One region of the Rummeliibacillus sp. SL167 genome, then DNA from elsewhere that is predicted to be linked to it. Evidence: riboswitches for the same ligand, from Rfam matches in the RefSeq annotation. Region 1 holds a riboswitch; the other holds the start of a gene.
What was found. Region 1 has a riboswitch for thiamine pyrophosphate ahead of tenA (thiaminase II). Riboswitches for the same ligand answer to the same signal wherever they lie in the genome.
Positions count from the first base shown of each region.

Region 1 (4,426 bases):
AAAAGACGAACGATATTATTTATAATATTACAGGATATGCTCCTACATTATTCCGTCCTGTGGGTGGTATTTATACGGATGATATTATCAATACTGCTAAAAAAAGTGGATATAAGGTGGTTATTTGGTCGTGGCATCTTGATACTCAAGATTGGAAAAGTCCTGGTGTTCGGAAAATTTCTAAAAAAGTATTAGATGGCGCATCACCAGGAGATGTCGTTTTATTTCATGATGGGGGAGGAAATCGTACACAAACGATAAAGGCCCTCGAACAAATTTTACCTGTGCTGAAGAAGAGAGGCTATAAGTTCGTAACCGTTTCAGAATTGATGGCTGCTAAAAATCAGGAAATCAGTAAATGATGCTATACAGAGTAAGGATAACCGAAAAGGTCATTCTTACTCTTTTTTGAAATATCTCGAATTCTAAGCATTTTTCTTGAGCCTCTTTTTATTCAATAGTAAAGTGGTAATTGAAATTGGTTTAACATTAATATTTAGGAGGAATCCATGTGAAAGTAGTAGCAATAGTAGGAAGTATTCGTAAAGAATCTTATAACATGATGTTAGCAAAATTCATTCAAAAACGTTATGCTGATAAATTTGAGTTAGAAATTTTAAAATTGAATGATATTCCTATGTATAACCAAGATATTGAAAATGATGCTCCGCAAGTCGTACTTGATTTTAAAGCAAAAGTAAAAGCGGCTGATGCGGTACTTTGGGTCACACCAGAATACAATGCATCCATACCGGGTGTTCTTGGGAATGCTATCGATTGGTTATCACGTGTGGATAAAGTCATGATTGGCAAACCTTCCTTCATCATGGGTGCATCAATGGGTCATCTTGGTACAGTTAAAGCACAAGCACATTTACGTGATATTTTGTTTGCGATTGGTCTCGGCTCACCTGTGCTACAAGGCAACGAAGTATATGTTGGCGCTGCCCATACAAAATTCGATGCAGAAGGTAACCTAACAGACGAAGGTACAGTGAAATTCTTAGATTCAGTAATTGATAACTTCATGGAATGGATGAAATTGTATATTTAATGTGAAAAATTGATTTATAAAGATGGCGAATAAGTGGGTGAAAAGAGCGAATAAACAGTTCCAGAGAGCGAATAAATCAAGCGATTGAAAGAGATGCCACAAGATATTCAGAGAGAATAGATTTCAAAACCTATTTCCAAACAGCTGCTAGTTGAATAAATTTGATACAATGACATGGAATATTTTGAAAAATTCTAATTCAGGAGGTGTGTCTGCATGAAAATAGCATCACTTCAAGCGCTTCCAAAAGATAAAATCATCCATTTTTTTGTTCAGCATTGGGGAAGTACAGAGATGGTGATTTCAACTGGTATTTATAATTGCAGTCAGCTAGAAGGCTATGCCTGTTTCAACGATCAACAAGAGGTGATGGGGCTGATTACATATATCATTCGACATCAAGAATGCGAGATCATTTCATTAGATAGTGTAGAAGAAGGAAAAGGAATCGGCACAAGGCTTGTTCAGGAAGTTGAGCATTTGGCACTTACAAAAGATTGTAGGATCATGACATTAATCACAACCAATGATCATCTACATGCTTTAAAATTTTACCAAAAGCGTGGCTATTATTTAACCGAGCTATATCCAAACGCAGTAGAAAAAGCTAGACAGTACAAGCCGGAAATTCCTTACTTTAGTGAAGATGGCATCCCGATCAGAGATGAGATAAAGCTTCAGAAAATTTTGATAGGAGAAATATAAATGGAAACAGAATGGCTTAGAACCTTTTTGATTGCAGCGAAAACAGAGAACTTTGGAGAAACAGCATAAAAGCGTTTTTTAACACAATCAACAGTGACCAAACATATTCATCATTTAGAAAAAGAACTAAAGACATCATTATTTGAAAGAAGTGGAAAGAAAGTTCGATTAAATATAGCAGGAGCATATTTCTTCGATAAAGCAGAAAAAATCATCGAAGCACTTGATGTTGCATTCCATTCACTCATCTAATCATCTCCTTTTGTTGAGCATAACAAAAAAATAGATCAAACAGATATGATGGTTGATAGGCTTATTGATTCCAAAGTGGAATATAGAAGGGAAAATCTATCCTTGAGCACTTGGATAAGAAATGCTACGATAGAGATAACTTAAATGTTTGCGGGGGGACGCATATGCGTTGAGAAGGTTAAAACCTGACCCTTAGAACCTGACAGTTAACACTGGCGTAGGGAGCAACGAATCATTTTCAGTCTCTATGTCTTCATGAGCATAGAGACTTTTTTGCGTCTGCGTCCACTATAAGGAGGACTTAGAATGACATTTTGTGAAGAGGTAAGAAAAGAGACCGATTTATATTGGAAAGGAAGTTTTGAGCATCCATTTGTAAAAGGCCTGGTTGAAGGGACATTGCCTATTGAGAAATTCAGATTTTATATTATGCAAGATGCTTATTATTTGAGAAATTACACGAAAGTATTAGCTATTGCTGCATCAAAAGCAACGACAAATGAAGATATCAACCATTTTCTAGAAACAGCTCATCATATCAACGAAGCAGAACTAGCATTACATCGAACTGTTTTTAAGGAGCTTAATGTTAGTGAGCAGGAATTGGAGGAATTTGAACCTGCACCAGCTGCCTATAATTATGTGAGTCATATGTACAATGCAGCTTATAATGGCGATGTTGCTGAAGCGTTTGCAGCTATGCTGCCCTGCCCTTGGCTATATCAAGAAATTGGTGAAAAATACAAAGATAAAAAACCAAGCGTTAAATTCTATGAGGAGTGGATCGCTATGTATAGTGATCCTGCGTATAAAGAAAAAATCGAGGTCCAAAAAACATTGCTGAATCGTTTGGCAGAAGGACAACCAGAAAAAGTTTCCGTATTAAAGTCTCATTTCAAAAAAAGTTGTTTCTATGAATGGAAGTTCTGGGAAATGCCTTGGAATTTAGAAGATTGGAAAGGTGAAGTGGCCAATTATGAGTTTATCTAAAATTCAAAAAACAAGCCCTCTTGTTCATTGTATAACCAATTATGTCGTTGCCAATTTCACAGCTAATGGACTTCTTGCGATCGGGGCTTCCCCTGTCATGGCAGATGAAGCATCAGAAGTCGAAGAAATGGTATCGAATGCCTCTGCATTATTGTTGAATATCGGAACAATCAATAGTCGTACGAAGGAAGCGATGATATTGGCAGGTCGTAAGGCAAATGAAAAAGAAATACCTGTTGTACTGGATCCCGTGGGTGTAGGTGCTACATCATTTCGAAAACAAGCCGTTCAAGAATTGCTGGAAGCAGTGAAATTTGATTTGATTCGTTGTAATGCAGGAGAACTAGCAACGATTGCAGGTGTTAAATGGCAAGTGAAAGGTGTTGATAGTGGGGAAGGAGAGATCGATGTAGAGCAAGTGGCAAAACAAGTAGCACAGCAATATCATTGTTTAGTTATTGTAACAGGACCTTCAGATCTACTAACGAATGGCGAGAACACTGTCAGCGTTGCAGGAGGACATGAGTTGATGACTCAAGTGACAGGAACAGGCTGTTTACTTAGTGCAGTTTGTAGTGCGGCGTTAGCGGTGGAAGGAGATTCACTATCCACTCTACGGGATGTTCTACAGGATTATAAGACTGTTGCAGAACGTGCAGCCGCAGCAACAAATTCATTGGGATCTTTCCAAGTGGAAGTACTAGATGCATTGCATGAAATTTCAAGAGGTGAATCATGATGAATATTGTGATGACGATAGCTGGTTCAGATAGTGGCGGTGGAGCTGGCATTCAAGCTGACTTGAAAACGTTTCAAGAGTTAGGCGTTTTCGGCACATCTGCCATTACGGCATTAACTGCTCAAAATACTTTGGGCGTAGAAGGTATTTTCCCTGCAACGGCTGCATTCGTACAACAGCAAATCGAAGTGGTGATGCAAGATTTACCTGTAAAAGCAGCCAAGACAGGAATGCTTTTTTCTGCTGAAATCATTGAAGCTGTTGCACAAAGCTTAAAGGATCGACATATTCAGCTCGTTGTTGATCCAGTGATGATTGCAAAAGGGGGTGCATCTCTTCTTCAGCCAGAAGCGGTCACAGCTTTAAAGACCTCCTTATTGCCCCTTGCTACTGTAGTAACACCCAATATTCCAGAGGCGGAAGTAATCAGTGGGGTTACGATCCAAACAGCTACAGACATTGAAAAAGCGGCAGGAATTATTGTAGATATGGGTGTTGACTGCGTGGTGATAAAAGGTGGACATTTAAAAGATGAGAATGCTATGGATACAATATTTTTCCGTGAAGGTTCATCATTTTCTGTACAAACAAAACGCATCAACACCCAACAAACACATGGGACGGGTTGCACATTTTCATCTGCTATCACAGCATTCCTAGGACAAGGCTATCCATTGCGTGAAGCG
Region 1 is NZ_VCBM01000003.1:33,556-37,981, reverse strand. Features, by position in the region: gene FEZ13_RS13565 (polysaccharide deacetylase family protein) at 1-362, shown strand, start outside; gene FEZ13_RS13560 (NADPH-dependent FMN reductase) at 512-1,054, shown strand; gene FEZ13_RS13555 (GNAT family N-acetyltransferase) at 1,271-1,759, shown strand; partial or broken gene FEZ13_RS20160 (LysR family transcriptional regulator) at 1,847-2,011, shown strand; TPP riboswitch at 2,154-2,252, shown strand; gene tenA (thiaminase II) at 2,318-3,001, shown strand; gene thiM (hydroxyethylthiazole kinase) at 2,988-3,740, shown strand; gene thiD (bifunctional hydroxymethylpyrimidine kinase/phosphomethylpyrimidine kinase) at 3,740-4,426, shown strand, end outside.

Region 2 (4,426 bases), on a different contig from region 1:
ATTTACAGAGAATATCTTGAAGGTTCCAGTATGCTACAGATAGCTAGGGGTTTGGAGGCTGACGGAATTCTGACGGGTGCAGGCAATCCCAGATGGCATACCAGTACCATCAATAAGATTTTGAGGAATGAAAAATATATCGGTGATGCGCTATTACAGAAAACCTATACGGTAGATTTTTTATCAAAGAAAAGGGTACCCAATAATGGTATTGTTCCACAATACTATGTAGAAAACAGCCATGAGCCTATAATCCCGCGTGAAATTTTTATGCAGGTTCAGGAACAGCTTGTCAAAAGAAGATGTGTGCATATAAGTAAGAATGGAAAGAAAAGAAACTATAGCAACAAGCATCCTTTATCACAGATGGTTTTCTGCGGCAACTGTCATGAAATATTTCGAAGGGTTCATTGGAATAACCGAGGAAAGAAATCAATCGTATGGAGATGCGTCAGCAGATTGGAAAACACCGGTTTATTTTGTACCGCTTCCACTATACTTGAAGATACGCTTAAAGAGAAAATTGTAGAGGCCATCAATGTAGCGGTCAGCGGAAAAAACTCTTTTCTGGCTATACTGAAAAAGAATATTGAAACCGTATTAAGCGTGGATTTGGATGAGACTACAGCAGACATTGATAAAAGGCTGGAAGAACTCCAAACCGAGTTGATCCAAAAGGCAAATTCAAAGGAAGCATACGATAATATTGTCAACGAGATTTACCGACTACGTGATCTAAGGCAAGAAACTCTTTCGAGAAACGCTCTCCGCCAAGATAAGAGGGATCGGATTGCTGAAATGACGGACTTCCTTAACACGCAAACCGGTGATATTACGGAGTTTGATGATAAACTGGTCAGAAAACTAGTTGAAAAAGCGATTGTATATGATGATAGGTTAGTGGTTGAGTTTAAGTCGGGGCTGGAAATAGAAGTGAAACTATAGGATTTCAATATGATTGCTGCCAGTTGAGGAGGAAACCCTTCTTAATTGGCGGCATTTTGTTTTATAAAAAAACATTTTTTTCTGTATAATTGTAACGGCGTGGTTAAATATGGATGTTAAAATATACAACTTAATTTCTTCAATCCAACCAAAGGCGGGCCCCAACGTTTATTATATGAAATGTGCAGTAAAAATCCTCAACACAATAATGCTGATGTTATTGTAGGTAAAGTATGGCTTTGGAAGATCTTACGCGGCTGCTATTGAGTTCTGCTACCTCATTTGCTTTCTCCAACAAACGGAAATTAAAAAGATTGGCCAGTTCATTTCATCTCATGATCCTGTTCTATACGAAAGAAGAGCAGAAATTAAAGGTTGCTTTTTTTGTCGTGTTGTAATATAATTAAAAAAGAAAAAAAGGGGAGCTTGCTTTAAGCAGGCTGAGAGTAAGCTGTTTGCTTAGACCCTTAGAACCTGTTGGTTAACACCAGCGTAGGGAGTATATCGATACTTTTGTATTTGAAGGACGCTTTCTACACGGGGTGTCCTTTTGTTATAACTAAATATTGTATTACTATATTTGCGAGGGAACTGAACAAGTTGAAAAAGGTTAAGACCTGACCTCTGGACCTGTCGGTTAATACCGGCATAGGGAAGCAATTTCTTATGCCGTATTGCGGCTGAAAGAGCTTCCAATCTTATTTGGAGGCTCTATTTTTATTTATAAACAGGAGGATATAATCAATGCCATTCATGGACGAAGTATTGAAAAGGAACATGCCAATTTGGGACAAATGCATTGCTACACCTTTTATCACCGAACTGCAAGCAGGCATATTGCCGTTTGAGAAGTTTAAGAACTACATGATACAGGACAGCATTTATCTAAAGCACTATGCCCGTGTTTATGGGAATGCCATGTATCACTCCACCGTTCTCAAGGATATTCAGTTATTTTATTCCGTCTTAAGTTTTCTAACGGATACCGAGTCTGCGGTGAGGTTGAACTACTTAAAGCAATTCGGAATGACCGACGACGACATAGAGCTGATAGCTCCCTTGCCAGAAAATAAGAAATATATCGATTTTTTACTTGACGCTGCGGAAAGTGGCAACGTTTGCGAAATGATTATGGCTGTTCTTCCCTGTATGTTGAGTTACAGCTACATATTCAGGAAGATCGCCGCTATGCCAGGAACCGCAAATTCTAGGTATTGGGATTTCATTCAGGACTATGCCGATGACGGATATTTTGAAAGCTGCAAGCTCTGGAGCGCATTCGCAGATAGCAAATGCTCGGCTATGCCGACGAAGGAACAGGAGCGATTGATGCATGTATTTGAACAGGCCAGTTTACTTGAACTTGATTTCTGGGAAATGGCATACAAGGAGTAAGCCATGAAAAGAAAGATCTGTTATGTTGTCGGTGCTGGGGAAAATTACGGCTTGGACTTCACCGCTTGTCCGGCGGATATGATTATCGCCGTTGATGCGGGCCTACGTTACATAGAGCAAAGCGGCATGACCGCCGATCTGGTGATAGGCGACTTCGACACTTTGCATTTCAAGCCGGAGCATCCAAATGTTATAGAACTGAATGCCGAAAAAGATGATACCGACATGTTGGCGGCTGTTCGAGAAGGCATCAAAGCAGGATATGAGGTCTTTCATATCTATTGTGGAATGGGCGGGCGCGTGGAACACACAATTGCAAATATCCAGCTTTTAGCTAAACTGTCCCAAAACGGCAAGCAAGGATTTTTATTCGGTAGGGACTGTATTATAAGTGCTATTACAAACAAGACTCTATTCTTTAATCCACAGGCTTCTGGCTTTGTGTCGGTATTTTCATATTCTGAAAAATCAGAGGGCGTTTATATAAAAGGCTTAAAATATGAGCTTCATAATGCCACATTGACGAACTCTTTCCCTATCGGGGTCAGTAATGAGTTCATCGGCAGAGAAAGCTCAGTTGTTGTAACAAACGGGACACTATTGGTTGTTTACCCAAAAATAATAACGGAGGTTTTTATTCTATGAAAAAGGTATTGAGTATAGCGGGATCTGATTGCAGCGGCGGAGCAGGTATTCAGGCCGACCTAAAAACATTTTCAGCTCATGGCGTATATGGAATGAGTGTCATTGTTTCTGTAGTTGCGGAAAATACGAGCCGGGTAATTGACATTCAGGATATAACGCCGGATATGATCTCAAAGCAGATCGACGCCGTATTTGAAGATATTGAGGTTGACGCCGTTAAAATTGGTATGCTCTCCACGCCACAATGTATGTGCGCGGTTGCTGAAAAGCTGCGGGAGTACAAACCTCACAATGTTGTAATAGACCCGGTGATGTACGCCAAAAACGGCTGCGCCTTAATGAAGCCTATGGCTGTTCAGACCTTGATTGATGTTATTATTCCCCTTGCCGATGTGCTTACACCGAACATCCCCGAAGCAGAAAAAATCGCTGATATGAAAATCACCTCTGTTACAGATATGGAGGCCGCTGCCCGAAAGATATACGACATGGGCTGTAAGGCCGTTGTCGTAAAGGGCGGTCATGCGGTTGGAAATGCTTTGGACGTTCTTTTTGACGGGGAAAGTATTTATCACTTTGAAACAGCCCGAATTGCCACGAAGAACACACACGGCACAGGCTGCACATTTTCGTCTGCGATTGCTGCACAGCTTGCCAAAGGATTGCGTATCAATGAGGCGGTCGCGGCGGCAAAGAAATATGTCACAATGGCTATTGAACACTCCCTTGCCATCGGAAAAGGCAACGGGCCTACCCATCATTTTTATGAGTTATATAAGTACGGCTTGAAAGAAAGTGAGGATATCTAACGATGGAAAGAGATTATTCGTTATATCTCGTAACTGACCGTAGCCTTATGACCACCGACACATTATCCGAAGCGGTTGAACAAGCCATTTTAGGCGGTTGCACAATGGTACAACTACGAGAAAAGAACATTTCATCCCTTGACTTTTTTAAGCTGGCAACAGAGATCAAAGCGGTTACGGATAGTTTCGGCGTTCCTCTTATTATCAATGACCGAATAGATATTGCTTTAGCTGTTCATGCGGCTGGCGTACATATCGGTCAGAGTGACATTCCCGCCGCCATTGTAAGGGAAATCATCGGTGATGATATGCTCATGGGGGTATCTGCATCTTCCGTTTCAGAAGCAATACAGGCACAAAAGGATGGAGCTGACTATTTGGGCGTTGGCGCGATGTTTCCCACGGGTACGAAAACAGATGCTGCTATCGTATCAATAAAGGAGCTGCAAAACATCCGGCAATCTGTCGCTCTCCCTATCGTGGCGATTGGCGGGATCAACAAGGAAAACGCTGGGCTGTTTCATGATATGGGGATAGACGGTTTAGCCGTTGTGTCTGCGATTATCGCACAGCCAAATATACGGCAGGCGGCCTCCGAGCTGAAGCGGATATTTCTGGAGGGGACAAACCTA
Region 2 is NZ_VCBM01000001.1:2,375,624-2,380,049, reverse strand. Features, by position in the region: gene FEZ13_RS10685 (recombinase family protein) at 1-945, shown strand, start outside; TPP riboswitch at 1,354-1,462, shown strand; gene FEZ13_RS10680 (TenA family protein) at 1,690-2,340, shown strand; gene FEZ13_RS10675 (thiamine diphosphokinase) at 2,344-2,985, shown strand; gene thiD (bifunctional hydroxymethylpyrimidine kinase/phosphomethylpyrimidine kinase) at 2,982-3,794, shown strand; gene thiE (thiamine phosphate synthase) at 3,797-4,426, shown strand, end outside; gene FEZ13_RS10660 (HAD family hydrolase) at 4,426-4,426, shown strand, end outside.
Region 2: it holds a riboswitch for thiamine pyrophosphate, as region 1 does, so the genes downstream of both, FEZ13_RS10680 (TenA family protein) here and tenA (thiaminase II) in region 1, are expected to answer to the same signal.